Regions from separate parts of the Dysgonomonas sp. genome, predicted to be linked through region 1. Evidence: riboswitches for the same ligand, from Rfam matches in the RefSeq annotation. Region 1 holds a riboswitch; each other region holds the start of a gene.

Region 1 (7,995 bases):
AGCGAAGTGTTGGCTCCAGTGGTTTTGCTGTGAGGTTTTTATATTTATCAGGGTTGATTTGTTTAATGTCTAGCAGTACAAGATCTGTGTACTCTAAAACCTCTTTTACCTTATCATTTAATATATATCCTGATGTGTCTATAGCTGTATGTAAACCTTCATTTTTACACATCTTGAATAGTTCAATAATAAACTGGGGTTGTAGCAGGGGTTCTCCTCCCGAAATGGTTATGCCCCCATTGCGTATGAAGTTTTTTACCTTCTTTACTTCTTCAAAAGCCTCTTCCGGAGCTAGTTCGTACTTCTTATCGTTCATATTCCATGTGTCTGGGTTATGGCAATAGAGGCAACGAAGAGGGCAGCCTTGCATAAAAAATACAAATCTTATACCCGGGCCGTCTTTAGTTCCAAAAGATTCGAAAGAATGAATTAAACCTTTCATTATTTATTTTCTTCCAGCTAAGTGAAGTTGCCCCAAAAGTGTTTTTTTTGTTTTGGAGCAACTTTTTATTTATTAACGGAGTATCAGAATGATGTAGTAATTGTTCTGTTTATAACATCCAATTGCTGCTCTTTTGTAAGTTTTACGAAATTAACAGCATAACCTGATACACGTATTGTCAACTGAGGATATTTTTCAGGATGTTCCATCGCGTCGATAAGTAGATTCCTGTCAAATACATTAACGTTGAGATGGTGACCTGTTTGTAAGAAGTAGCCATCAAGAAGTCCGCTGAGGTTTTGAGCTTCTTCTTTTCTGTTTTTACCCAATGTGTTTGGTGTGATAGCGAAAGTATATGAAATACCGTCATTTGCATGAGCAAACGGAAGCTTCGCTACAGATGAAAGTGATGCTACAGCTCCTCTGGTATCACGCCCATGCATAGGGTTGGCTCCCGGAGCAAAAGGTGTTCCTCCACGTCGTCCGTCAGGGGTGTTTCCTGTTTTCTTTCCGTAAACAACATTTGAAGTGATGGTCAATACCGACTGTGTAGGTATCGCATCTTTATACATCTTACGTTTACGGATTTTGCTCATGAACTTTTCTACTATTTCCACAGCAAACCTGTCGGTCTTGTCGTCGTTGTTTCCAAACGGAACGTAATCTTTCTCTATAATATAGTCGACTGCGTCACCTTCTTCATTTCTTACGATGCGTACTTTTCCGTACTTGATGGCAGCAAAAGAGTCAGCGATAATGGACAAACCCGAAACGCCGAATGCTTGTGTCCGAACGATATCAACATCATGCAAAGCCATTTCTAAAGCTTCGTATGAATATTTATCGTGCATATAATGGATGATATTTAATGCCTTTACGTAAGTTTCGGCAACCCAATCCAAGGTGCGGTCAAATTTCTCCCAAACTTCTTCAAAGTCAAGATACTCTCCTGATACCTTTTCTACCCAATGTTTTGGTAATACTTGAGCTTTGGTTATTTCGTCTTTACCTCCGTTGATTGTATATAGTAGAGCCTTTGGTAGGTTTGCTCTAGCTCCGAAGAATTGCATCTGGTGTCCTATTCGCATGGGCGATACACAGCATGCGATACCGTAATCATCGCCTAGTTGAGGGCGCATCAGGTCGTCATTCTCGTACTGAAGTGATGAAGTATCGATAGAAACCTTGGCGCAATAATGCTTCCAGCTTTCAGGTAAACGGTCGCTCCATAATATTGTTAGATTAGGTTCGGGTGCAGGCCCTAGGTTGTATAGTGTATGAAGCATACGGTAGCTATTTTTCGTAACCATCGACTTTCCGTTATTTGTCATACCTCCGATCGATTCGGTTACCCATACCGGATCTCCCGAAAATAGTTCATTATATTCATTTGTGCGAAGATAACGGACTATGCGCAACTTCATTACAAAATGATCAATAAGCTCTTGTGCGTCTACCTCGCTTATTAAGCCTGCTTGTAAATCTCTTTCAATATATATATCGAGGAAAGTAGTTACACGTCCGAGGCTCATCGCTGCACCGTTTTGGTCTTTAATAGCACCCAGGTATCCAAAGTATGTCCATTGGATAGCTTCTTGGGCTGTATTCGCCGGTTGAGAAATGTCAAACCCGTACGAAGCAGCCATACGTTTCAAGGCTAGTAATGCTTCTATTTGCGAATTTAGCTCTTCACGAAGACGAATCAGATCGTCTGTCATCACAATTGGGTCACATTCTTGGAAACGTTTTTCTCGTTCCGAGATTAATCGATCTACACCGTAAAGAGCTACTCTGCGATAATCGCCGATAATACGTCCACGTCCGTAAGCATCGGGTAGGCCCGTTAACAATCCATTGCTTCTGGCTCTGCGTATGCTGTCGGTATAAGCAGCGAATACACCTTCGTTGTGTGTGCGTCTGTATTTTGAGAATATTTCTTCTGTCCCTTTGTCGAGTTTATAACCATATTCGGCCAAACTCTGTTTCACCATACGGAGACCTCCGTTAGGGAATATTGCTCTTTTTAGCGGTTTGTCTGTTTGAACCCCTACAATTTTTTCCAGCTCTTGGTCTATATATCCGGGTCCATAAGCATCAATTTGAGAAGGTATTCGAGTCTCGGCATCATATATGCCTTTCTCTTTTTCTTCAATAAACATTGTGCTTAACTTTTCCCATAGCTTGATTGTTGCTTCAGTAGGGTTTTGTAGAAAAGATTCGTCTCCTGTGTATTCTTTATAGTTTTGGAGTATAAAATCATTTACATTGATTTCCTCTTGCCACCGTGTGCCTTTAAAGTTTTTATATGCTTCCATTTGATTATAAAATAAATTTCTAAGTACTCAATTTTCAGAGCTTACGTGGAATAGAATAAGAAATAAATACAGACGTATTTAAATAAATGTAACAGAATAAAAATAAAATAGAGAAGGCTTTTTCTATTTGAAAAAATCCCATCCTAAATCTTCAGCTTTATTCCTCGAAAGCTTCAATCTATATGGTCTTGGCAGGTCTTCTGACTTACTTTATCTTTGAGCATCCTTCCCATTCAGTGTAAGAACAGTGGATAGAGTATTGTTCAAAGTCTTTGGAGGAGCTTACAGCAGCGGGTCTGTCCAGGATTTTCACCTGATTCCCTTTTCATCATTTTCTATGGATATAGTAAATGACACCAAAACCTGTGACAAAGTTATATGTTTTTAAGCATAAAAATAAACATTTAATGCAAAAATGCTTATTGATTGAGACTCTTCTCTTTTTGTTTTCTTTTATATCTTTTTGTATAGGAAAAAATAAAAAAGATGTGCTATTTATTATTTTTTCCTATACCTTTGCCTCCCGAAAGTTCTTTATCATTATTCTTCAACCGCTAAGGTGCCTCAGATATTGAGGAGAATAGGGAATCAGGTGAAAGTCCTGAGCTGTCGCGCAACTGTAATCACCGCGAAAGTTTCTATTTAAAAATCCACTGTTTCGTGCAGAGATGGGAAGGAAAATAGAAATGGTGAAAGCCAGGATACCTGCCTTAAATCGGATTGACAATGCTTCGCGATAAAAGTGTTATGTCTAATAATTTCATTCATCCCTCTTGTCGGAGGAGATGTTATTATCCAGGTGTGTTCTTATTGCAGCATTGAGAAGTTCAAAAGAGCTTTTTACATTTATGTTTAATCGTAAAAAGTTTAGAAAGAAATGCGCGCAAACGTTCTTGATTATTCGCATGTTGATGATCGATGTGCAGATGTAGAAAACACACGTTCAGACAAAGAGTTGTCGCTGAAGGAATTTGTAGACATCATATTGGAGGTCAGTACCCTGTTGCTTGAATCGGGAGCCCACTGTGAAAGAATTAATAGGAATGTACAACGTATAGCACAGAAAACAAACTATAAAGTAGAAATGCTGATATCATTTACTGCAGTATCGGTATCAGTAACCGATATGGATAATGAGGAAAACATAGTGACGGCCAATAAAAAGATAATACATCATGGGGTACACTTTGGAATACTCACCAATACCAGTTTGCTGACATGGGAACTTGCCGAAGATCGGATTTCTTTGCAGGAGTTGCACCAGCGTATAAAAAGATTGAAAGATACCTCTCGTTATTCTGTTTGGCTTGTTCGCCTGTTTATTGGAATAGCTTGCGGATCGTTATGCCTACTGGCCGGAGGGAATTTAATAGATGGGGCTTTTGCTTTTTTAGCCTCATTCGTGGGGCTTGCGGTGCGTCAGGAGATGATTAAGAGAAAGTTTAACCTGATGGTTATTGTAATCTGCTCAGCGTTTGTGACAACAACCATATCAGGATTGAATATCTTATCTGGATTTGGTTATTTGCCTCAAACATCTATTGCTACTTCTGTATTATTCCTTATTCCGGGAGTTCCTCTGATAAATAGTATAATCGATTTGCTTGAAGGGTATATCCCTACAGGTATTGCCCGTGGAGCATTCGGCGGATTTATTCTTTTATGTATCGCTGTGGGGATGTTTATTAGTATGACAATAATAGGAATAAATAACTTTTGATTATGCTAATAGATATATTGAAAGACGCTTTTCTTAGTTTTTTTATTGCTATAGGTTTTGCACTATTGTTCGAAACGCCTAAGAAGGGATTGTTCGTTGCCGGTTTGCTGGGAGGGCTTGGTCATGCTATTCGTTTTACGTTGTTGTATTTCGACTTTGGCTTGATCTCAGCTACGTTAAGTGGCACTGTTGTGATAGGGCTTTTGGGTATCTACTGTGCTCATAAGATACATACTCCTCCGGTTGTATTTACATTGCCGGCTTGTATAACCATGATACCGGGCTTGTATGCCTACAAGACGATGCTGGGATGTATACGGATATATGAAGAGGGAACGACCAGTGCAAAAACAGCATTTTTATTGCATGACACGGTTTACAATTTTATATTGACATCTTCTTTACTCTTTTGTCTGGCAATCGGTATATGTATTGCCGCATTATTGTTTCGGAAAAAGAGCGTAAAGAAAATAAAGAAGATAAAAGATTTAGGGGTAAAAATATTTTGATACTAATATATTAACTAATTAATAACAAAGATGCTGCAAGAATTTACATTAAACAGGGGTCGTGCTATCATCAATTTCTCTTTGAAGTATTGTGATAACAGACAGAAAATTTTAAGTAGTTATGCGTTTCATCGGGTGGTTGAATCCTTTATTTTCAGAATAAAGAAAGATAACCAGATTATTTACGATTATTTTATTAAAGATTTCAAAACTGATGAAGAGCTCACCTTGTCTTTGATAGAGGTGATGAAGCTTTTGACTGTATGTGAAATAGATGAGCTTTTGGTAGTAAATAATAAATTTGCTCCATTCTTTAAGGATAAAGGCTTGTTTATAGAGCTTATAGAAATGCTGTATAACTATTGGAGAAGGCTGGAAAGGGTTACTGTTGTTCACAACAATCGCATGGGTGATGGTCTTCAAAATGTGCGATTTGTGCAAGCAAACCAACTTCTTAATGAGTTGATACTATCTATCTACAGACGTACAGAAGAAACCGTAATGGGATACAGTCATAGCGTATACCGTCAGACTATCGCAGGGGCGAATGCAGGCTTGATGCTTAACGATATGCAATGGAATTGCCCGATTGAATATAAGGGGCTTGCATCTATACCATTTATAGGAACAGTCGTTATCAATCCTCCTTATATTTCATATACGAAGAAGAACACCAGAGATGGTATTTTTCAGGAACATCAAACAAATCCATTGGCTAATTTGATTCTGAATGAGGATGAGTGGTTTTTGTACCCTGCAAAAGTTGGTAACTTGTTAGCTTTTGTTTACTTCCATAAAGATTTTATGTGTCATGGTTTAGGTCTTGCTAACTTGTTCGAGTTGGCTAAAGGCAATGATTATGTAGGAAAGAAACCTGATTTGATTTACGTATTCGGATACCCTGACGGCTATGAAGAAAAACGTACTTTCTATCATAAGGATAAGAAGAATGATATATTGATCGGTTATGCTAATTATTGCGATGATATCGACTATTTTGGTTATATGAAGAAGATGCTTCTTACGCTGCATAATATCAAGCAAATGGAAAGAGGCAATCTGCCTATTCATGGGGCTATGGTGAACATTGCTCTGAAGAATGGTAAAGAAGCAAATATTATCATAATGGGAGATAGTGGAGCTGGTAAATCTGAAAGTCTTGAAGCTTTCCGCACACTCAACGAAAAATATATACGTCACATGCGTGTAATATTCGATGATATGGGATATTTGCAATTTGAAGCAGACGGACAGATAAAAGGATATGGAACTGAGATAGGAGCCTTTGTCCGTACCGACGACTTGGATCCTGCTTATGCTTTTGCTCAGCTGGATAGAGGTATTTATACTAACCCGGATAGAATAAATGCACGAGTAACCATTCCGATATCTACTTATGAGGTTATATCGAGAGGATATACGATTGACTATATGCTATATGCTAATAATTATGCCGAATCGGAAACAAAGATCAGTTTCTTTGAGGATGTCGATAAAGCAATAGAGGTTTTTGAAGACGGAGCAAGAAAGGCAAAAGGAACAACAACCGAGAAAGGGCTTGTTAAGTCTTATTTCGCAAATCCTTTTGGCCCTGTGCAGGAAAGAGATAAAGCTGAAAAGCTTGTACGTAAATTCTTCTTGGCTTTAGACGAAAGTGATGCAAAAATAGGAGAGATGCATACTTCTCTGGCTATTGATGGTAAAAGCAAAGAAGGTCCACGTGAAGCGGCTGAAGAGCTTTTCAGTATTATCAATGAGTAATTTGCAGTAGCTGATATTTAAAATAAGACAGGATCGATTTCTTCGTGAATACCGATCCTGTTTTTTTATGCTGTAAAATTCTGATATTATTCTCCGCCTACAGTCAGCTTGCGTACTAAAATCGAAGGTAGCCCTTGTCCTACAGGTACACTCTGTCCGTCTTTTCCACAAGTCCATGTGCCTTCATCTATCTTCAGATTATTGCCCACCATTGTAATGTCGGTGAGGACTTTGGCTCCGTTGCCAATGATGTTTATATCTTTTATCGGTTGAGTAAGTTTACCGTTCTCAATCAGATAACCTGTTTTTACGAAAAAGGTGAAATCTCCTGCTCCGATTTGTACCTGTCCATTGGTGAAATTATCTACATATACGCCTTGTTTAACTGATGCTATAATGTCAGTTTCGGGAACGCTTCCGTTTTCCATATATGTTACCCGCATACGGGGTAGGGGAGCATAGCGGAACGATTGTCGCCTTCCGTTTCCTGTTGGCGATACATTGTAATGCTTCGCACTTATTCGGTCGTGAAGATAGCTTTCCAAAACTCCATCTTTCACAATATACGTTTTTTGAGTTTCTACTCCTTCATCATCAAAATTGATTGTGCCTCGGGCATTGTCTATGGTGCCGTCATCCACAACATTTATGTCTGGTGAACAGATTTGTTTTCCAAGCTGATCGGAAAATATGGAGATATTCTTTCTGTTAAAATCCGCCTCGAATGTATGGCCTATCGCTTCATGCAATAAGATTCCCGAACTTCCTGCACCCATCACTACAGGCATCTCACCGCCTTTGGGTTTTATGGCTTCAAACATCAGAGAGGTTTGTGCAACGGCTTCTTTTGCTAAAGTCTCTATCAGATCATTGTTTAAATACTCAAAACCTTTTCGGTAGGCACGTGAAGCATATCCGTTTTCTATCTTGCCGCCCTGTTCCATTGTACACGAACCTGACATAAGACTCATTGGGCGATAATCCCAGGTAAGGATACCCTCTGAGTTAAAGAAGAAAATATAAGATGTGGAATCGTTTAGGCTGACCGAAGCTTTGATGACCCGAGCGTCTAACTCGAAAATTCTGTCATTCAATTTTTGAACAAATGATTTTTTGTCTGCAACAGAAATGTCAAGCCACGGTCTTTCTATTTTATAGTGGTTTCTGAAATGTTTCTCTTTTATCTCTATCGGAGTTATTCCTTTTGACGGAATAGAGGCTATTCCTGCGGCTGTTTTTGCCGCTTTC
Region 2 (7,995 bases), on a different contig from region 1:
TTACATAAGCTCTTACATCTTCATCGTTACTAAAGAATTTCAGTACACCAATGATAGCTGTTGCAATATACCCTATCATAACCCCGATAATAAGCAGGATAACGTTTCCTCTTACAAACCGAGAAATAGTTATAATGATAATCATTATAGCCAAAGCACCTGCTACTGCCGCTATAGATATTGCTATCTCGCCAAACAATCCCATCTTGATCAGTGCTGTTCCTCCGACACTACCTGAAAGTAGGATAATAAAAGCTACACCCAGACTTGCACCTGAGCTAATTCCAAGTTCGGAAGGTCCGGCTAATGGATTTCGAAATAGTGTCTGCATCTGTAATCCACTAATAGATAGTCCGGCGCCAGCTACTAAGGCTGTAATAGTTTGAGGAAAACGAGATTTCCAGATAATATTCTCCCAGATTATAGACTCTTCCTTTATTCCGAATAGAATATTCCAAACTGAACCTACCGGTATGGAAATTGTGCCCAATACCAGATTCAGAATGAAGAAAACGAGTATAGAGGTAGAAATTAGTGCAAAAACTATCAGGGGACGTTTCATTTATTTAAGTAATTCGTAATAAACAGGAACATATTCGGGTAACAATGACGGATGAAATATTTTTATCAAATCGGCTAAAACAACTTCGGGCTCTACAGGAGTATTTTCATAGAAAGGTTTCTCTCGCAGATTACAATATATAAGCTTTTTATCCTTAAAAGCTTTAAAATCTGCATACCGAGCATCACTTTGTTTCAAAGCATCGTAAGTGAATGTTCCATCGTGGCTATTCACCATCCGCCAGTAATCAGTATTTGCCCCCTGCGAATAAACAGTCTCGAAATCGACATAAAAACCTCCGGATTCGTTATCATTTTTCATAAAATAATCGGCTCCTGCATCTCTGAATAGTTGTGCCAGATAGCTGTTTCCTCCAACTACATACCAGTTACCCGAATGTAATTCACCGCTCAACACTGTGGGACGTTCCGAAACAGAAGCAGACAATGCTTTTAATTTATTATACTTGTTTTCTATATCGTCAAACTGTTTATTGGCTTGTTCTTCTATTCCTAATAGCATAGCAATGAACTTAATCCATTCAGCCTGTCCCAAAGGAGAACTTTCTTTATATCCTAAAAAACTAATTAATGGTATATCCAGGTTTCGAATCGCATCGTATCCCCCTTTTTTGAATGGTGAAACAAGTATAATATCCGGATTTAGGGCGAGAATTGCCTCATTATCAAATTCACCTTCTATACCAATTTTACTGGTCTTGCCTTCTTTGAGCTGTCTATTCATCTGTTCATTAAAAAGAAAGCGAGTGCTAGTTATCCCTACAACCTTATCCAATGCATTGAGCTTAATAAAGTTTGATAGTTGCAGTGTGGTCATGCAAATTACACTGCGGACAGGTATTTCTATTATCTGATAATCAGTAGGTATGCCCTCTTTGTTGCTCCCTCTATTGACCAGAGCATATTTGTAATGCATATCGCTCTCCCCGGATGGATCGGTTATATCAACTAATTTATAGTTTTCGGAGCTAGTCACTTTGAAGCCTTTGGCATATTTAATATTCATAGAATCTGCAGTGTTCCGCTCTCCGATAGTTTTTGCATTCTTATTTTGATTACAGCCCGAAAATGCAATAACCAGAGTAAATAAGATAAAAAGTAGTTTCTTCATTCAGATTATTCTTTTGTAATTATTAATAGTGAGAAATAAGGAAATTTACGATCTATTATTTCATGTATATCCTGCGTATAGAATTCTTTTTCTTTAATTCCTACATTCTCAAAATAATGTATTTTTGTTTTTTCTATTAAAGATATTGTCTGCTTTATAGCCTGTTCCGATTGAGAAGGTTTCATTATCACGATAGAGTTTCCGGTTTCTATTCTTTTATTTAAATCATTAGATGATATTATCCCGGGAATGATATGTAATTCTTCTTCTTGTTTGGCTATATGGATATTGGCAAGAGCTGCACAGGCAATAAACGCCGGGATGCCGGCAATACGTTCTGTTGGAATATTTTTTGATATAAGATTATCTGATATATAATGAGTTGAAGAGTAAAATCCTGCATCTCCTTCTGCTACTACAACTATTTTTAATCTTTTCTCATAATGCTTTTCTATAAGCTCAGCAACTTCCTTATAACAGAGTATAGCCTGCGATCGGTCTTTACTCATAGGTACATCAAAAAGAGAAATAACAGAATCATTAATATTCAGTTCCAATAAAATATCACGGCTACGAGATAACATATTTCCGACTGGTGAAACAGTCGAGGGGCAGAGAATAATATCTGCTTGTTGCAAAGCTTTTAAGGCTTTTAGGCTTATAAGTTCGGCATCACCTGGCCCAAGAGATACAAATGTAACGAAATCAGACATATTTATTTTTAATTATTATAGTTGCAATCTGCTTAATTCAACAAAAGGTAAGCAACTGAATACCTGTAGTAGTTACAATAAATATGTTTAGAGATACGGATTTTGTATGTTCGTATATTCCGCAGCATACCAATACTGCCTTCAAAAATATGTAATGCCTCATATCTTATTTTATTATTGTAAAAAACTAATAAAATAAAACAACGAGTTTCCTGAAAATTAATAAAATAGCAATGAATACAAAATGTATTGCACAACCACTCCTATCCCTGGAAGCTTGGTGTTTATTTGTCAGATCTGGCAGGTCTTCTGGCTATCCTCCGGTTAAAAGCCTTCCCATTTCTTTCGAAACAGTGGCATGGAATTTTCAACCGATTTTATGAGAAATTACAGCTGCAGGTACAGCCCCGGATTCACACCGGGTTCCCTTTTATTACAACTTCACGATTTTGAAATTGCAATACCGAAATCTGACTGCAAAGGTATTAATATTTTTTTATTTTGAAGCCCAAATTTCAACTTCAATTTTAAGCTCTGGTAAACCCAATGCCTTCACATAAGCAATAGTCATAGATGGGTATATTGTACCAAATAAATTTCCCCATCTTGCGTCAAAAAAATCCCAATCAATATCTTCTGTAGCCCAGATATTGACTTTTATAACATCGTCGGAAGTTAAATTCTGACTTTCCAGAATTTGTTCAATATTCCTAAAAGTATTGTATACCTGTTCATTCATACTATCAGGAATAACTCCATAATTATCAGTTCCAATCTGTCCGGAGAAAGTGTATAGAGTTGAATTTTTAGGAATTATAGTCACATGTGAATATTTTCCAACAGGCTTTGAAATATTTTCAGGATTTAATCTGACGACTCTTTTGATTTTATCACTATTCATTTCAATTTTTCTTTAAATAAACAATCCTAATACCAAAGCGGTATTTCTTTTGTAATGCAAAAGTATAGGTAGTGTATTATTTGAAATTGGATAAAACCGACAACTCTCAGAAAAAGAAATACAATAGTTCTCGTAAATTGAATTGTAGAAAGAATACATCGCTAGCAAATTCTAGATAAGCCATTGAGGAAAGTTAGCTAAATACTCTTTTGAGTTTAGTATGAAGTTTCTAGGATTAGTTCCTGTAAATTCTTTAAATTCTCTGTTATAGTGCGATTGATCAAAATAATCATATTGATAAGCAAGTTCTGTAAAATTTTCAAAATTTGTCTGACGCAAACAATTTAAACCGTCTTGAAAACGCATAATCCGTGAAAATATCTTTGGTGATAATCCAACAGACTGTTTTATAATTCTTTCTAATGTTCGCTCCGACAAATTCATTTCTAATTGGATTTCTTTAAGAGTTTTTCCATTTTGTAATAATGTCGAAGCATGCACCAACTTTTTATGATTATTTTTGACTCTTTCTATTTGCTTAAGGAAGAAAGAAGAGATTAGGCTTATTTTTTCTTCTAAAGAAATTGCGTTAACAAGTTGCTCAAGAATAGCATCCCTCACAATGTCTTCAAGTGAAATATTTTGATGATTTAACTCAAAAGCATCTAATCCAAAAATTGTTTTTAAAGCTGTTGGTTGCAAATATACGCCAATAACGCTAAAGTATCCACTAACTGTATGTTCCGTATATTTAGAATATTGCCCATATAAATACAATTGAGGTAACGCATGTCCCTTTTTATCAAAAAACAAGTTTGGTTCTTGTTGGAATATTAATGCCGGTAGTCCATCCGGGATAATCTTAAAACATTTATCACTAGAATTATTCTTAAAGTCCTCCAATATCCAAAAATATTGGATGTAATCTTGTAGAGCCTTTATTGGAATAATTTTTTTATAAAACATTTATCTTTATATATGTAAAATAGATAATCTAAAATATGAGTGAATGTTGCACAATACATATCAATGCAAAGAGAAGGCTATTTTATATTACAAAGATAAATCTTTTAAAATGAATTAATCTTACTAATTTTTAGAATTCAAATGTCACTCCAATGGTAGGGATTATAGATGCACTCGAACGTTTCAAGTTTTTCATCTCGTAACGTTGTTCTTCTATCGGTGCTTGTGGATTTATGATATTTCCCGTACTTACAATTACATCTTGTCTTCTGAACGAACTTCGTGTTACATTCTGTAAATCGAGGTAAAGGCCAAGCATATACTTCTTCAGATAAAAAATTTTATCTACTCTCAAGTCTAGCTGAGTATATGAAGGGTTACGCAAAGTATTGTATTGAGTATAGTCGAGATAAGGTTTTCCCGAAGCATTCCAAGCCAAAACCAGCGAGGATTTGTCTTTATCGTAAGGAGTAAAAGGTGCTCCACCTATCGACTTTATCTTTGCTCCTAGACTCCAATTTGAATTAAAATAATAGGTTCCTGTAAGATTAAATATATATCCATTATCCCAAGCCGAAGGAAGATACTTGCCTTCTTTTTTTGCAAATTGACTTTTGAATAAAGTAAATGAAGATAAAACATTTACTTTACGAGCGACTACCCATCTTGCTAATAATTCCACACCATAGCTTTTACCTCTTGCATCCGATACAAGCAGTTCGTTCCCTATCGCTCCGTAATCGTCCCCCTTACTCATCAAAGGAATGCCGTCTTTCACAGATAAAGGCATATTGTTGTAATATTTATAAAAACCTTCTAAAGATATTTCGAAATTCTTTATCGACTGATAATTGAAGCCTGCCGATACCTGATCAACACGCATATAATCCAATCCCTTGTTTACAAACATACCATTGTTATCTTTCAATCCCATTGCTGTAAGAGGTGGAAGCTGGAAGTAACGTCCGATATTAGCGTTGGCATTCAAATTAGCTATAAGCCTATATGATAAAGACAGACGGGGCGAAACCTGATTGAATATTTGCTTGGTATTATGTGAATAGGAAGCTGCATCTAACCTTATTCCAAAAGATGATTTGAATCTCTCATTTGTTGAGACATAATCTATATTCGAGAATAGCCCCCATTTGAAAAAGCTTAGTTGTGTATCATATTGGAGAGCCGTTTCTTCATCATTATAAAAAAATACCTGAAAACTATTATTGCTATATTGCACATAATCTATATTTAGTCCAGTATTAATTTTCCATTTACCAAGCGGCGTAAGGTTTTCAAATCTAAGTTTCGATTCTTGTTCTAATGATTTGTATTTTAACCTTAGCATATCAGGGTCGTTATTCAAATTGTTCTGATATTTCGTATTACGGTTATTCAGGTAACTATGGCTGAGAGCAAGAGTCTGTCTATTACGTTTGTTGTAATGCTTATAAACTGCCCCTAAGGTAAAAGTTTCCTGCTTTATAGTCGGCAAATAACCCAGTATGTATTCGGCATCTTCGGTAGTAGCTTTATTATTTAGCTTCATATCATCTATTGCACCAACACCTATAAATGTAAGCTCGTTAGTAGGTGACAATTGAGTTTTTATCTTGAACAGGGCATCATTGTATGTTGGCAAGAAAGGGAGTCCTATGAGATCGAAAAGAAGTTGCAGATAAGATCGCCTTATAGATACGGTATATGTTGTCTTTTTACTTAAAGGTCCATTGGCTGTTGCAGAAGCTTCCGATGCACCTAAAGTTCCTTTGAAAGATTGCTTTTCAGGATTCCCTTCAGCTAATTTGAAACTTACGACAGAGCTTAATGCATCACTACTGTACGAAGGAAAAGCTGCTGTATAGAAGTTTACTTCCTTGATCAAATCTGCACTTATGATACTTACAGGCCCTCCAGAAGCTCCTTGTGTACTAAAATGATTAATGTTAGGTATTTCTATACCATCCAGAAAGAAACTGTTTTCGGAAGGCCCACCACCTCTTACAATTAAATCGTTTCGATAACCTCCTGGCGAGAAAGCTACACCCGGATAAGATTGTACAATGCGAGATATATCACGGTTAGCTCCAGGGCTTTTTTCTATTTCCTGTGTACTTATAACATGCAATCCAACCGGGCTTTCAATAGAACGCCTGAAAGGCATCGGATAGACATTTACATCGGCTAACTCATTCGTATTTTCTTCTAATTCAACGGTTATTTGTAAATCTTTTACTGTCAATAAATATTCAGGGGTTTGTTCAGCTTTATACCCAACAAATGATACTAGAAGGGTATAAGGTCCGGGTAATAGATTTTCAATAGAAAAACGCCCTTCTTCATCTGTTTGTGTACCAATAGTCGTACCCTTTACTATTATACTGGCATAAGGAATCGGGCTTCTGTCTCCTTTGTCTATGACTGTTCCCTTTAATGAATGCTTCTGCTGAGAGAATACACTAATACTAAAAAGTGATATAAATACAAATAATATCGTTTTCATAAATATTTAATGAGCGAATTAATTAAAACTCACAAATTCAACATTTAGATAAAGAAATTAGTTCACAATTTATACTACTATGAGAGTCTTTTGTTACAAGCATTCTCTTGATAAATTCATATAAGTATAATACGGAACGGTATTATTTCCGTTTTATGGAACGACTTAATGTCATATACCCTAACACTCCGCCTGTAATAGAAGCTGCAAAAATACCAATTTTTGCTTGTACCATATATTCAGGATGGGTGAATGCGAGTGATGTGATAAATAATGACATGGTAAAACCGATAGATGCGAGTAGGCTTATACCTAGTAGGTTATGCACATTCATTCCTTCCGGAAAAGGAGCAACCTTTAATTTAATAAGTAAAAGCGTAAAACCTACAACTCCCAACACTTTCCCTAATAACAGACCTAATGCCACACCTAAAGCTATATTTGTGCTGAATAGCTGCTCTATATCAATATTTAGGGAAACTCCCGCATTCGCTAAAGCAAATATAGGAATTATAACGAAAGTCACTAAAGGATGCATTCTGTGCTCTAAGCGTTGCAACGGAGGAATTGCTTTATTCGTGTCTATTTTTATTTCTTCCAGTAAATGCAACTGATCATTTGTAAGTGTCGGAATTTCACTTTTTGGATCGACTTCTCTAAATTTATTCAGATATTTCTTTATTCGTTCAACAAATAGATTTTCTCTTATTTTGACATCGGCAGGAATCATGAAAGCTGCAATAACAGAAGCTATTGTAGCATGAACACCCGATAACAAGAATGATGTCCATACCCCAAGAATTCCCAATATAGCATAAAAGAAAATACTTCTGACTCCCATTTTATTGCCAACAAACATGATAAAAGCAAAGCCGAAACCTGTGGCAAGGCTTATAAAAGAGATATCGGAGGTATAAAAAAATGCAATAACCAAAACAGCTCCCAAATCATCAACAATGGCGAGAGCCGTAAGAAAGACTTTCAACGATATAGGTATTTTGCTCCCCAACAGATACAAAATACCCAGGGCAAAAGCAATATCAGTAGCCATCGGAATACCCCAGCCATGATGGACTTCTCCTGATGGATTAAGACTTATATAGATGAGCGCGGGAACAAGCATGCCTCCTATTGCTGCTCCAATTGGTAAAAGAGCTTTACGAGGATTGGACAGCTCCCCTCCTACTATTTCCCGTTTAAGTTCTAGCCCAACAACAAAGAA
Region 3 (7,995 bases), on a different contig from region 1:
GTAGCTTGAGGCATTGATCTACTTGGTTCAGATTATTGATCAACGAGCGTCTATTTATTTCTGTAGGGTGAGCTGTTAAAACCAAATCGATAGATATATCTTCTATTGCTTTGATTATATCGCTATCGCTATAGTTAGCGGCTTTAAGTTTTTCATATACTGCAGAAAAATTCACCGGGTTCTCAGCCCCTTGTGCGTGGGGAGAGATACTATTATATTGTTCTGCCGTATTTGTGAGGTTAAGAAACTGGTTGAAAGAACGTGCTACAGGCAAGAACTCCTCATCCCTAAGATTTTGCAATGTCTTAACCAACGATTTATGTGCTTCAATGTCACCCGAGTGTGATGCTTTAGATAGCCTGCGGATTGTTTCTATGAGGTCGACCATATCTTGCCCTTTCGCCTCATTGATCGTTTTTCCGAGCAAGTGGCCAAGCATCTTGATATTGTCGTGCATCAAGGATTGTTGCATATTGTTCATAGGTTTATTCTAATTATTAGTTGTATTTTTCTCCGTTATAATATTTAACGCCATACATTATCAAAAGTTTAAGTAAGCGTTGAGTAGTCAGGCAAATTTTATCGAAGAAAGAGACGAGCTAATACTTAACTCATCTCTACTCCACTTAATCATTATTTATCATTGTAAACAACTCTTCTGCTGCCAATTGAGGTCCATCCTTAGTATGCCCGTCAATAGCAAGCGAGGTGTATATCTCTCCTATTTTTACACCGTTGTTATTCATATCATTAAAGAATTCTTTGATCAGCTTGCCTGCAAGCTTCTTTTCTTGTACAGGACCAAAAGGATTGGCAAAATAAGATGTAACCAAACCATTTTCAGTCGTAGTTCCTTTTGCTTTGCGAGCTCCGGCTTCGAATATTTTAATCGCTTCGTCGAGATTATCAAAAAACTCAATCTTCTGCGCAGATTCAGTATAGTTATTCGCATACAAGATATAATCTACTTTATATCCTTTAGAGATAACATCGTATGTTGCGGCAGGAATCGTAATGCGAGCATTTATTTTGTCAGGATTAGAATAGATACCTCTCTCTAACTGCTGGAACGCATACATAGGGTCAAGGTCATCGATACGGACAAATGCTCCGATTTCGGTTCCATACCCCTTAATCGTACCATCTTCTTCTTTTTTGAGGTAACCCATATCATCAAATACGATACGCATATGACGTATATATTTCTCGTTAAGCGTACGGAAAGCTTCCAAACTTTCAGATTTTCCGGCACCACTGTCTCCTATAATAACGATATTGGCTTCTGTACCATTCTTGAGTAATATGTTTACCATAGCTCCGTGTAGCGGCAATCGCCCTTGCTCCATTTGCTTCACGTTATGAAGTGTAAGAAGCATTTTTTTCATATAGCCAAAATAGTCGATATCGTCGCAATGATTAGCGTAACCGATAAGAATATCATTTTTCTTATCCTTATAGTAGAAAGTACGTTTCTCTTCTATTCCATCAGGATATCCGAACACGTATATTATATCCGGTTTTTTACCGATATATTCACTGGCTTTAGCTAGTTCAAAAAGATTGGATAATGCAAATCCGTGAACCATATAGTCCTTGTGGAAATAAACAAAGGTCAGCATATTCCCTACTTTAGCAGGAAATAAGAACCAGTCATCTTCATTCAGAATAATATTTTCTACCGGATTTGTTGTATGTTCTTGAAAAATGCCGTCGCGTGTATTTCTTTTTGTATATGAAATAAACGGAGGCTTAAACATAACAGAAGTAATGAACGGAATAGAAGTCAACCCATTGTATTCTATTGGGCAATTCCAAGTAATGTCACTAAGAGTTAACCCTGCATTTGCACCTGCCGTAAGCTGGCGATATACAAGATGCTGATACCCCATTACGGTTTCCTGGATGCGGCGATAAATGGAAAGTACCAACTCATTGAACAATTCGTTGGCATGCAAAAAACGCACACTTTGCAACCCGCTGCTGATGGAATTGTTATGCACTATAGTATAACGTTCCATTCTACGCCAGAAGCCATAGAGAAGCTCTATAAGTTCTATAAATAAATCTTTATCGTTGAAGAAGATAGCATACTTATTATGTACATTTTGCACCTCATCGGGATTACATACAGTAAGTAGCTTAAATGCTTCTATCAATGTTTTTTGAAATTCTTCGTCAGTCTTGAATTCTTTGATATAATAATCGTAGATAATGACATCATTCTTTTTCAATCTTTGTATAAAAGCTTCAATAACCCGATGAAAACCGTAACTATTTAATATTTTTTGCCTCGTGTCGCAAAACTTAAGAGTGAAGTTGATAATCGCCTTTCCTTCGCCTAAAGTAAACTCTTGTAACATGTTTAATTTTATTTATTATAGTTATTATTTCTATCCGGTTCGATATCGATTTGCAATCTCCTATCTCCATTTGTGACAGGAGATTGCAAACTTCAATACTTGATTTGAAAACATTCAAATTGCGTTGTTTTCCAACATCAAATTTAAGGAAACTTACCTATACAATTAAACGAATTAAAGACTAAATTTATAATAAATTGTAAATTAAAAATAAGTTTTTGCTATTACCTTGTATTGGTGTTGCTTATAAATACTTTATTTTTTGTCTTTTATGAATTTAGGATTAACATCAAAGGCAAAAAAGTAAGTATTTGTTTCGCTTAAACACTTAGGACAAAGGCAGTCACTATAGTTATCTTTTATATAATCGCGTACCCCTGAAACTAAAGAAACTCTACGGCAGCTACACAATTCTACGCGGTCTTCTCTACAGCTGAAAGCGGCCGAACATCTTTGACATATCTTTTTCATTGTTGTAAGTTTTTATTGTTATTGAATATATAATAAGATCAGGAGAAGGTTTATTTAAAATATACAATCTCATTTGCAGATACCGAAATATAACATTGCAAGAGATGATAGTATAAATACTTCAACCAAAATCATTTTTTTATAATCAGAGAAAAATCTCTTGAGCTTTCTATCTTTTTTCGCGAAAGATGAAATTTATTTTTTGGCAGGTCTTCTGACTTACTTCCGTTTTATACGACCTTCCCGTTTATGAAAAACAGTGGCTTTGAGGATTTGTATAAACGTTTAGCGAAGCTTACAGCAGCGCGACTGTTCAGGATTTACACCTGATTCCCTTTTCATTATATATCCAAGACTTCGAATATATAACACCAATATGGTAACAAAGATATAGAATTATAAATAAGAACAAATATAAATAAGAAAGTTTTTGATGGTATAATGAATTACTATTTCATAAGAGTGTGTTCTGCAAGGAATAAGTTTCGAACTATAATTTGTGCTCTAATCTTCTAAATCCCAATCATCAAAGAAAGAGTAATCTTCTGTAAACTGATCCAATTCACGACGATCTTTTTTTGTTGGTCGCCCTGTTCCTCTAGCTCTATCTACAAAACCGCTCACCTTAGACATTTCTAATATTTCAAGTTGAGATGCAGATGTCACATCTTTCATAAATTCGGGCACAAGCTTGGCTCCCATTCTGTTTTCCGAAAGGTTGAGGACTTCAAAGGAATAAGTAACCGGAGGACGTCGCACTTCTATCACATCACCTACCTTAATTGATCGAGAGGGTTTTATAGTAACTCCTTTGATCGAGATACGTCCTTTTTTACATGCTTCTATTGCTATAGAACGAGTTTTGAAAAGACGAACAGCCCACAGCCATTTGTCTATACGTACTTCGTTTTTAGGTTCTTTCATAATAAAATCAGAATTTTGCCAATATGTCCGCAAACAAGACCGGCTTCACATCATTTATCAAAGTTATATATTAGATACAAAAGATATTCGTTTCTAACTTCTTTGGTTTTATTTATTATTGTATTGGTTCATGGTATTGTTGATACCTGCCAGACAAAAGCTTTTGATTATTTCGCCACAGGTCTCCAGTTTCACAGGAAGCTCTTTTTCCTCTTCGTCACTGAAATTATCGAGCACATAGCCAACTTGACCACCCCGAGAAAATTCGTTACCTATACCAAACCGTAAGCGGGCATAATCTTGTGTTCCTAGTACAGATTGTATATTACCCAGTCCGTTATGTCCGGCACTACTGCCTTTTCCTTTGAGGCGTAAAGAACCAAAAGGCAAAGCAAGATCATCTACAACTACCAAAAGATTCTCAATCGGTATCTTTTCTTGGTTTAGCCAATAACGAACAGCATTTCCGCTAAGATTCATAAAAGTAGATGGCTTTAGCAGAATAAGAGTACGTCCTTTGACCTTTAGTTCAGACACAAAGCCATAACGCCTGTCAGCAAAAACAATATTGGACGCTTTAGCTAAAGCGTCCAATACTCTGAATCCTATATTGTGGCGGGTATATTCGTATTCTCTACCAATATTACCGAGGCCGGCAATCAAGTATTTCATTCAATATATCCTATTATTAGCCGTTTTTAGCAGCAAGACCTCTTGCAGCACGAGTCAATTGAACGCGACAAACAACGGCATTTTTAGCATTTAACAGTTCAAGTCCTTCGAAGTGTAGTTCACCTACCTGGATAGATTTTCCAAGAGCAAGGCTTGTTACGTCAACGTGTACTTTCTCAGGGATCTTATCGTAAAGAGCTTTTACTTTAATCTTACGCAAGTCAAGCGAAAGTTTACCCCCTGCTTTTACACCTTCTGCAAGTCCGTCCAAAATAACAGGAACGTCCATTACAATTGGTTTGCCTTCAAATACATGAAGGAAGTCAAGGTGCAAGATAGCATCTGTTACCGGGTGTACCTGTACATCTTTCAATATAGCTTTATAGCTGTCTTTTCCTATTGTTAGGTTTACAAGGAAAATCTCAGGAGTATAAACAAGTTTGCGAACATCGCTGTTTGTAACAGTAAAAGCAATTGCTTCAGTTTGATCTCCACCATAAATTACAGCAGGGATTTTGTCTTCTTTGCGAAATGCTTTTGTCGCTTTTTTGCCAAGATCTGTTCTGGCTTCTCCTTTTAATTCAAACGTTTTCATCTTTTAATTTTAAATTGTGTTACTCAAATTAAGGATTGCTTCCTTATTCCCATCACACGTACGGGCTTATAAAAGCGGTGCAAAGATAAATATTTTACATCTTTTTTCCTAATGTTTATGAAAGTAATATTTTGTAGAAGACTACAATATGCAAATATTAAATGGAAAGAGCCCATTGAAAGTAACCTATCAGGCATATCACTATTGAGATAAAGACGAAAAGAGGCTGTACGCAACGAACAGCCTCTTCACAATATCATAGAAAAAAATTTATCCCTTCAAATAATTTACAATCCAGTCGCCTACTTGCGATGTAGAATAAGCTTTTCCTTCTTTCGATGCAATATCCTCAGTTACTACACCTGCATCCATAGATGCATTAACAGCATCACGAATCAGTTTACCTTCTTCTTTCAGTTCGAATGCATATTCGAACATCATTGCTGCCGAAAGAATAGTGGCTAATGGATTTGCGATATTTTTGCCTGCTGCCTGAGGATACGAACCATGTATCGGTTCAAACACAGATGTGTGAATACCAATAGATGCCGATGGCAACATACCTAACGATCCGGTAATCACAGAAGCCTCATCGGTAAGTATATCTCCAAACAAGTTTTCTGTAACAAGTACATCAAAACGCTTAGGCCATTGAATAATCTGCATAGCAGCATTGTCTACAAACATATATTCGGTTTCCACATCAGGATATTGTTTTTCAATTTCCTGAGCAACCTGCCTCCATAGACGAGAAGTAGCCAATACATTCGCTTTATCTACCACTGTCACTTTTTTGCGACGCATCTGAGCATATTTATATGAAAGATGAAGTATACGCTCTACTTCTTCACGAGTGTATACGCAAGTATCATAAGCAGTATCTCCGTCTTCGCTACGTCCTTGCGGGCGACCAAAATACATACCTCCCGTTAATTCACGCACACACATAAAATCAGCACCATCTACCAAATCGGAACGAAGGGGCGATTTATGTACTAGTGTAGGAAATGTACTTACAGGACGAAGGTTAGCATACAATCCCAACTTTTTGCGCATAGCCAAAAGTCCTTGTTCGGGACGTACTTTTGCTGAAGGGTTGTTGTCATATTTAGGATCTCCGATTGCACCAAACAGCACAGCATCAGAAGCCATACACAATTCATGCGTTCCATCAGGATATGGATTGCCTACCTGATCGATTGCCGAAGCTCCAACAATACCATATTCATAAGAAAGTTCGTGACCAAATTTTTCACAAACTACTTCTGTCACTCTCAATGCCTGTTCTATAATTTCAGGCCCTATTCCGTCTCCAGGGAGCACTGCAATGTTTAATTTCATCAATCGATATTTTAAAATTGTAATTATTTTTGAATCTGTTTATTCTTATATTTTCCTAAAAGTACCTGTGTAATTTCAAATCTATTAAAGATACGATAAAAGCAATAAAGAAAAGAGGCATATGAAACAGATATATTATCTTGTAGCAAGCATCTGGTATTGAAACATATGCCCCATAGCAACACATATTATGCCGATACCTTTTGCTATATCAACCCATTCAATCCGCTCTTCTTTCATTTGCAGAAAAGTCATTTACAGATCTTCTATCATATTCAACATCTTTTCGGTAGCCTTTACCGCTGCTTCGGTCTGGTCGGCATCAAGACCTCTTGTCTTGAAAGTCTTACCATTAAATTCCCACGTAATTACCGTTTGCACCAAAGCATCGGTACGCCCGCCGGGTGGTATATAAACAGCATAGTTCACTAACGTAGGGGTAGGCTTACCCAAACGTGAGTATATCTTATACAAAGCTTTCGAAAAAGCATGATACTGTCCGTCCCCCGGTGCAGTCCATTCGTGTTCCTGCCCTTCAATTTCTACTTTTACCGTAGCTGTAGGACGCAAGCCCTTTGTCAATAAAAATGCAAACGACAATATCTTGATTTTTCTTTCCTTCTCGTTGTTTTTCAACACATCCGAAATGATATATGGCAGATCGTCTTGCGTAATAATTTCTTTTTTATCACCTAATTCTATCACTCGGTTTGTCACTTTAGTCATATCATCCTCGTCGAGTTCAATACCCAAAGCCTCAATATTCTTTCGGATATTAGACTTACCAGACAATTTACCTAATGCATATTCACGAACACGACCAAAACGTTCCGGAAACAAATCGTTATAGTACAAGTTATTCTTGTTATCACCATCAGCATGTATTCCGGCACACTGTGTGAAAACATTGTCTCCGACAATTGGCTGATTAGCGGAGATTACCTGTCCCGAGTAAGACTCTACTACACGGCTGACCCTATTTATATTTTCTTCTTTTATTGAAGTTTTTAATTTCAATTGGTCGTGAAAAACTGCAATCACACTGGCCAGGGAAGCATTTCCTGCTCGTTCGCCGAGTCCATTCATTGTCAGATGCACGCCTCTCACTCCCACTTCTGCTGCCACCATTGTGTTCGCTACAGCAAGATCATAGTCGTTGTGAGCATGAAAGTCAAAATGAAGATCTCTATAACGGTTTATCATCCGGCGACAACAGCGCCATACGCTATGTGGATTCAATACCCCTAAGGTATCGGGAAGCATAAATCGCTTTATCGGCAAATCCTTCATTCCATCCATCATATAATAGACGTAATCTTCAGATTTCACGATTCCGTTAGACCAATCTTCGAGATATACATTGACTGTGATACCCAACTTTTGAGCCAATTCCACCTCAGCCTTAATATCATCAAGATGCTGTTCGGGTGTTTTGCGCAGCTGTTCGGTCACATGCTTATACGAACCTTTTGTCAACAGGTTTATAGTTTTACATCCTGTGTCTTTTATCCAATTGAGCGAAGCCCCTTTATCAATAAATCCTAATATCTCAATATTATCTATATATCCTGCGGATTTAGCCCAATTAGCGATTTTTTTTACAGTTTCAAACTCACCATTCGAAACACGAGC
Region 4 (6,388 bases), on a different contig from region 1:
GTAACAGATGATACAGCAGCATTAACAAGAGCATTCGCTTTCGGTGGAAATATCAGACTAGGGAAAAGACATAAGATTAGTTCAAGTATTTCTCTGACAAAGGATATCAATATAAAAGGAGATGATTCTAAAACAGAGATTGTAGCTCCCTCGGATATTCAGCTATTTAATTCAACCGCCCAAAATATAGATATATCGAATTTAATAACAAAAAACAATAAAGGAATATTACATCAGACAGTTAATTTCGGAGAAATAAATATACATCACTGTAGTTTTACTGGCGTTGACGAAACAGTGACTAATTATTTTGTCGATGTTAATGTAGATTTGTCGGGTACAAGGTTGTTGATAACTAATAACAACCTGAATAAGTGTACTATTTTCTTTACAGACCGATTCAAATGTGAGGACTTAATAGTAGATTACAACTATATAACAGATGGTACACGTTTTCTCGTGAGGAGTCTACCGTCGCATGGTAGTGATCCGCTAAATGCTCAGTCACCTAAAAGAATATCATTTTGTTACAATTATATAAATGGTATTAATACTGCATTAACAGATAAATCGACTTACGCACGTGTTTTGCAGGCGTCAGCTATTGAAAAAATAACGATGAATGATAATTACATATACCATCTTAACACGTCAGAAGCTGCAACGGTATTGTATTGGTCTTTTGGTTCACTCGATTTTTTCAGAAATACAGTAAGACGAATAGAGGGTAGAGAGGGTGGAGTTCATGATAAATCAAATATCAATAGCTCTCTTTATGGATATCGTGTTAATTGCGGTTATAATACTTTCGACCAGTCGGAGATTGGTAGCGAAAACCAGTTAGAAACTATATATAAAATATATGCTCTTTCAAATTTTATTACAAATACTGATACATTTATAGGCTGTCGTTGCCCAGCGTATAGAATATATCAATCAGTGGACGTAGGCATTACACCTGAGAATTTTACATTTAGAAACGCCGAAGTTTGCGACCATAAATACCCTGTCATTGTGCAAATAATTCAACAATGCAAAAATGTTAATATAGAGGGTTTCAAGGTTAATAAAATTAGCAATCCCGATAATCTAGCTGTTAATGGGGAGAGCCGTCTCAGGTTAGCCGATCTGTATATGACTTTTGATAACGAAAAGGGTATAGAGAATATTTTGATTCAAAAAAATGACATTATCGAGTCATCTAATAATTTCGTTTTCCTTATGGCTTACAAGAATGCTGTATCAACAACTGGTTTCATAAGAAACGTATTTGTAAAAGGTAATACAACGCTACAAAGTGAGGCTTTATGTAGGTTTATAAATGGACAGGATTTAGGTTATTTCTTATTTGCGGATAATAACTCTACTACATCGGCTGTTTCAGTCGGGGTTACGCCTCCAAATATGTCTTTGTCTAACAACCTCCCTAAACCATTTCTTAATTATGCGCTACCAACTAGTACACTTGCAGCGGGAGCAACAAAGAGGATAGTACAGGCTGTGACTAATACTTCATTGGGAGACTTTGTAAAAGCATCATTAAGCATCGGGATTGCAAATCTGTCTATAGCTGGTAATGTGCCAAGTAATAATAACGTAGAAGTTTTTATCACAAACACATCAGCGTCACCAATTACGATACCTGATTGTATGCTATTTATTAACGTTGATAAAAGATAGAATAATGAAAGATTTACAAATAACAATTTTAAATAAGGTAGGTATAGATAATGTACTTCATTTCCTAGCTGGAGGTTGGATAGCTTGTATTGCGCCAACTTGGTTTTATGCTTTGATGATTGGGTTTTGCATTGGTTTAATTAAGGAATTATATGATAAGTACATAAAAAAGTCTCAATTTGATTTATACGAATTGTTATCTACTTTTTTTGGTAGTGTTGTAACTGCAATCTATTTATTTACTGTTTAATTAGCGTTTGAATGCTATTTTAATAATTATCTTTGTGCAAATCATGTCTATATTATTTAGATGTGATTTGCTTTTTTTTGTACTTTTTATTTTGAAAAACTGTATTTTTCATTTTCGCGATTATATCTGTATTTTATTTGATACATAAGTTTTCTTTCTTTCCTCTGAGATAATCCAACCCTCATTAATAAGGATATCAAATGCCAGAACAACTGTATTGCGATTAACTGATAATTCAGCAGCCATATGCCGCGTACTAGGCATTGTTTCTCCAGCCTTCAGTACGCCACTCTTAATCGATTCTATTATCAAATCAGCTATCTGTATATAAATGGCCTTATCGCCAGATCTGTTTAATTTGGTATGTAATAGTTTTAAGTTCATCTTTTTGGACTATTCATCTTCTTTTAATTCGAAAGGTAAATATAGTCCAATCAATTTATCTTTTAAGCAGAAATTATATAAAAATAAAAGAATTAAAAGATTCCATTTGTTAATATTGGAAAAGGAAAATATAACCCAAATGAAGCAAATAATTCAATAACCGTTATTTTGAAGCATTAAAATTTCTAAACCGAGAATAAAATACAATCATTATTTTCTTTTTTCATTAAAAAACATTTATTTACATTTGTGCCAGATTTGGTAATCAGTATATTTCATATCCTGATGAAAGGGAACTCGGTGAAAATCCGGGGCTGTACCTGCAGCTGTAATTCCTCGCGTTATATCGGTTAATATTCTATGCCACTGTTCTTTTTGCTAGAATGGGAAGGCTTTTAACCGGAGGAGAGCCAGAAGACCTGCCAAAAGACAAATAAACACCAAGCTTCCAGGGATAGGAGTGGTTGTGGATACTTTATGTATACATTGCTATTTTATTAATTTTCAGGAAACTCGATGTTTTATTTTATTAATTTTTAAAGAATTATAAAATAAGATATGAGGTATTATTTATTATTGACAGCTGTATTTCTTTGCTGTCAATTGCTAATTGCACAAATTGCCGATACGACTCGGCATGTTGTAAAATTTGTTTCTCTAAAAGAAGTTGTTGTTACCGGTACTGGTACTGAACATTACATTAAAGATGCGCCTGTACAAACTGAAGTGATTTCAGGAGGAGCTTTAAAGGAATATGCGGGGCGTGATATTGAGGATGTATTGGGAGGCTTGTCTTCTTCTATTACTTTTAACCGGAGTGACATGGGGAGTAATATTCAACTCAATGGTCTGAAGAATGATTACATACTTATTCTTATAGACGGAAAAAGGCTAAATGGAGACATTGGCGGGCAAAACGATTTAAGCCGTATCAATATGAACAATATTGAGAGGATCGAGATTGTAAAAGGAGCAGTTTCTTCATTATATGGTTCAGATGCAATCGGTGGTGTTATAAATTTCATAACTAAAAAGAACAAAGATAAACTCAGTATTTCTAATACTTCCCGCATAGGCAAATATGGAGATCTAGATCAAAGTAATATTTTTGCATTAAAGCATAAAAGGTGGAGTTCGAATACTTCATTTTCTTTGAGTCATACTGATGGTTGGCAGAATACAACTCAAGAATGGTATAGAGGCAAACTCTATGAAAACAGTGTTACAAAAACAGTAAATCGCTCTACGGATTATACTATTTCACAAGATTTATCGTATCAGGTATCTGATAAACTCACATTAAATACGAGTGCTTCTTTTTATGAAAAATGGACTTATCGTCCTACGGGTATTCCTCAGTGGCGGTTGTATGACTTTTATTATAGGAATCAGTCCTATAGTACAGGAGGAAAATACAATATGCAAAATAAAGATTACCTTACATTTGACTTATCATTTGACAAATACGATTATTTTTATGACTATACAAGTCGTGAATACACAGACTATTTTGATGAGAACGGAGACCGTATTGTTTACTATTCAGGAGATCGCATCCTTCAAACATCCCAACGGCGTGTATTGGGTAATTTGAAAGGTGTATTTTACCTAGATGAACAAAATACATTAAACACAGGAATCGAATATATTGGGGATCGGCTGGTATCACCTTATCGTCTTGAAGGAAATAAAGCTGCAGCTTACTCTGTATCGGCATATGCTCAGGATGAATGGAATGTGACAGATCGATTTAATATAACAGCAGGAATCCGATTCGGACAACACTGGGAATTTGGCCAAACATTCACACCTAAAGTTTCGGCTTTGTACAAGTTTCATAACTTTAATTTTCGAGGAACATATTCTAATGGGTTTAAGGCTCCCACTATAAAGGAGTTGTATTATCACTATTATGCTACCATAATGAGTAAATACAAAGCTTATTATGGAAATATCAATCTAAAAGCTCAAAAGTCGGATTATTATGCATTAAATATCGAATATCATTTACCTCGTTTTAATGCAAGTGTAACCGCCTATCATAATAATATAAGGAATATGATTTCTCTTCAGACAATAGAAACTTCTTATGAAGACAAACTACAGTTGGTGGAGGAAACCATGAAATACGTTAATCTGGCAAAAGGGCGGATTTATGGTATGGATTTCACTTTTGACGCCGAATTGCCAATGAATATAAAAATAGGAGGGGGGTATAGTTATCTGGATGCTAAAGGTCAACGTACAGATGATGAAACGGCAAACGATTACATGAAATATGTATATATAAACGGCACTTCACGACATAATGCAAACATTCGTATTTCATGGTTTAAACCGTGGCAGAAATATAAATTAGGACTTAGTCTGAATGGACGTTACCAATCAAAACGCTATTATACAACAGACGGAGATACAATGGGCTATCAGATTTGGAGAGTCAACACATCGCATTCTTTTCTTGATTCTAAAAAAATAAAATTAGATATCAATATCGGAGTAGATAACATATTCAATTATGTCGATCGGAGTCCTTTCGGACATAATAGAGGGACAACGTCCCCCGGTCGGAATTTCTACACTTCTATTATCGTAAAATTTCAAAATCCAAACAAATAATTATTTTAAAACTATTTATTATGAACAAATTCTTAAAGAATCTTCTAACATTTTCCATGATCCTTTCTATAGGATTTTTCAGCGCTTGTTCAAATGATAACGAGGATGAGAAAGACGATAGAAATGCTGTTGTAATCAATAAAAAGAACGAAACAGCCTTACTCCTTTGCTCTTTCGGTAGTACTTACGAACAGCCTCAAGCTACTTATGATCAAATTATAAAAGATTATCAGGCAGCCTTTCCTAATACAGACATCTATATGTCATTTACATCTCGTACTATAATTTCTCGTGTGTATGCGCAGATTGGTAAAGCTTATTCTCAACCCGATCTATGGCTAAGCGCAATCGGTAAAGCAGGTTATAAAAATGTATATATACAATCACTACATATTATTCCAGGAGAAGAATACCTTAGCCTAATGAACACGGATGTGAAGAAAAACTTTATGATTCCTTTTCCTAACGTTAAAGTAGCTAAAAGTTCTTGCTTGCTCGAAACAGAGGAAGATGTCGATGCTGTTGCTCAAATCCTTTACAAATATTATAAAAACCGATTAGATGCAGGAGAGGTTGTTACTTTGATGGGGCATGGTAATCCTGATACTGAATACACGCATGCGAATGAGAGGTATGCCCAACTTGAAACCGCATTGCAAAATTTGAGCGGAGAGAAAAATATCTTTGTAGGAACAGTAGATTGGGGAGCTAAAATGTTTTCACATATACGTACTGAAATTGAAGCTTTTGCCACTAGAAAAGGTATAACTAAAGATAATTATAAGAAAATTACCATTAGCTTGGCTCCTCTGATGTCAATTGCCGGGGATCATGCCCAAAATGACTTGTTGGGAGGTTTGGAAGACGGTCAGAGTTGGGATAAGATTAATCCAGAAGAGCCGGATCACGAAGCAGAGTATAGCTGGAAATTAAAATTAGAAAAACTTGGATTTACAATTGGTGCCGATGGTACTAACATAGACCCGAAACATTTCAATGTTGTTGGTTTGGGAGATCATAGTGCAATACGTACAATTTGGCTTAACCATATGAAACATGCTGTCAAAAATGCAACATCATGGAATGAGCATTTAGGAGAATAAGTATTATTGAATATTTTGAGAATATTCATAATATTGTGTAAAAGGAAGCTACTGGTTGAAAAACTTGTAGCTTTTTCATTTATAATTCTATAAGTCGTTATTATAGACATTCCAAAATGTTTTTTAAGAAAAGAATTCTTGAATCAGTTTTATATACAGCAAGATCGCCTAGCATCAGCATAACCTGATTTAATGCCTGATGATCATATAAGCAACCTTCAAATGTGTCATATTAAGCTGATTAGGTTTGCAAAATTTATTGCGTTAGCTCAGAAAGAAAACAAGAACAAATCTCTTGACATGTTACGGTTTCCTTCATTTATAGCAGCTGTTGATATCATTCTATATCATC

What was found. Region 1 has a riboswitch for cobalamin ahead of PKC55_RS16085 (threonine/serine exporter family protein). Riboswitches for the same ligand answer to the same signal wherever they lie in the genome.
Region 2: another riboswitch for cobalamin. It lies ahead of PKC55_RS11020 (precorrin-2 C(20)-methyltransferase); the one in region 1 lies ahead of PKC55_RS16085 (threonine/serine exporter family protein).
Region 3: another riboswitch for cobalamin. It lies ahead of PKC55_RS02275 (cysteine-rich CWC family protein); the one in region 1 lies ahead of PKC55_RS16085 (threonine/serine exporter family protein).
Region 4: another riboswitch for cobalamin. It lies ahead of PKC55_RS07370 (TonB-dependent receptor plug domain-containing protein); the one in region 1 lies ahead of PKC55_RS16085 (threonine/serine exporter family protein).

Annotation. Positions count from the first base shown of each region.
Region 1 covers NZ_DAOKYH010000021.1:10,635-18,629, forward strand. Annotated here, with positions in the region: gene pflA (pyruvate formate-lyase-activating protein) at 1-442, opposite strand, end outside; gene pflB (formate C-acetyltransferase) at 526-2,757, opposite strand; cobalamin riboswitch at 2,931-3,133, opposite strand; cobalamin riboswitch at 3,300-3,484, shown strand; gene PKC55_RS16085 (threonine/serine exporter family protein) at 3,635-4,477, shown strand; gene PKC55_RS16090 (threonine/serine exporter family protein) at 4,480-4,986, shown strand; gene PKC55_RS16095 (phosphoenolpyruvate carboxykinase) at 5,017-6,747, shown strand; gene PKC55_RS16100 (TldD/PmbA family protein) at 6,834-7,995, opposite strand, start outside.
Region 2 covers NZ_DAOKYH010000008.1:60,752-68,746, forward strand. Annotated here, with positions in the region: gene PKC55_RS11010 (iron chelate uptake ABC transporter family permease subunit) at 1-562, opposite strand, end outside; gene PKC55_RS11015 (ABC transporter substrate-binding protein) at 563-1,693, opposite strand; gene PKC55_RS11020 (precorrin-2 C(20)-methyltransferase) at 1,699-2,406, opposite strand; cobalamin riboswitch at 2,689-2,890, opposite strand; gene PKC55_RS11025 (RidA family protein) at 2,903-3,307, opposite strand; gene PKC55_RS11030 (DUF6597 domain-containing transcriptional factor) at 3,479-4,273, opposite strand; gene PKC55_RS11035 (TonB-dependent receptor) at 4,404-6,773, opposite strand; gene nhaA (Na+/H+ antiporter NhaA) at 6,916-7,995, opposite strand, start outside.
Region 3 covers NZ_DAOKYH010000001.1:529,731-537,725, reverse strand. Annotated here, with positions in the region: gene ppc (phosphoenolpyruvate carboxylase) at 1-472, opposite strand, end outside; gene PKC55_RS02280 (phosphoenolpyruvate carboxykinase) at 627-2,360, opposite strand; gene PKC55_RS02275 (cysteine-rich CWC family protein) at 2,616-2,831, opposite strand; cobalamin riboswitch at 3,019-3,222, opposite strand; gene hslR (Hsp15 family ribosome-associated heat shock protein) at 3,336-3,755, opposite strand; gene pth (aminoacyl-tRNA hydrolase) at 3,864-4,427, opposite strand; gene PKC55_RS02260 (50S ribosomal protein L25/general stress protein Ctc) at 4,444-5,022, opposite strand; gene leuB (3-isopropylmalate dehydrogenase) at 5,293-6,363, opposite strand; gene PKC55_RS02250 (hydroxymethylglutaryl-CoA lyase-like TIM-barrel protein) at 6,619-7,995, opposite strand, start outside.
Region 4 covers NZ_DAOKYH010000004.1:134,941-141,328, reverse strand. Annotated here, with positions in the region: gene PKC55_RS07385 (hypothetical protein) at 1-1,680, shown strand, start outside; gene PKC55_RS07380 (hypothetical protein) at 1,685-1,930, shown strand; gene PKC55_RS07375 (GntR family transcriptional regulator) at 2,051-2,314, opposite strand; cobalamin riboswitch at 2,557-2,755, shown strand; gene PKC55_RS07370 (TonB-dependent receptor plug domain-containing protein) at 2,873-4,933, shown strand; gene PKC55_RS07365 (sirohydrochlorin cobaltochelatase) at 4,954-6,036, shown strand.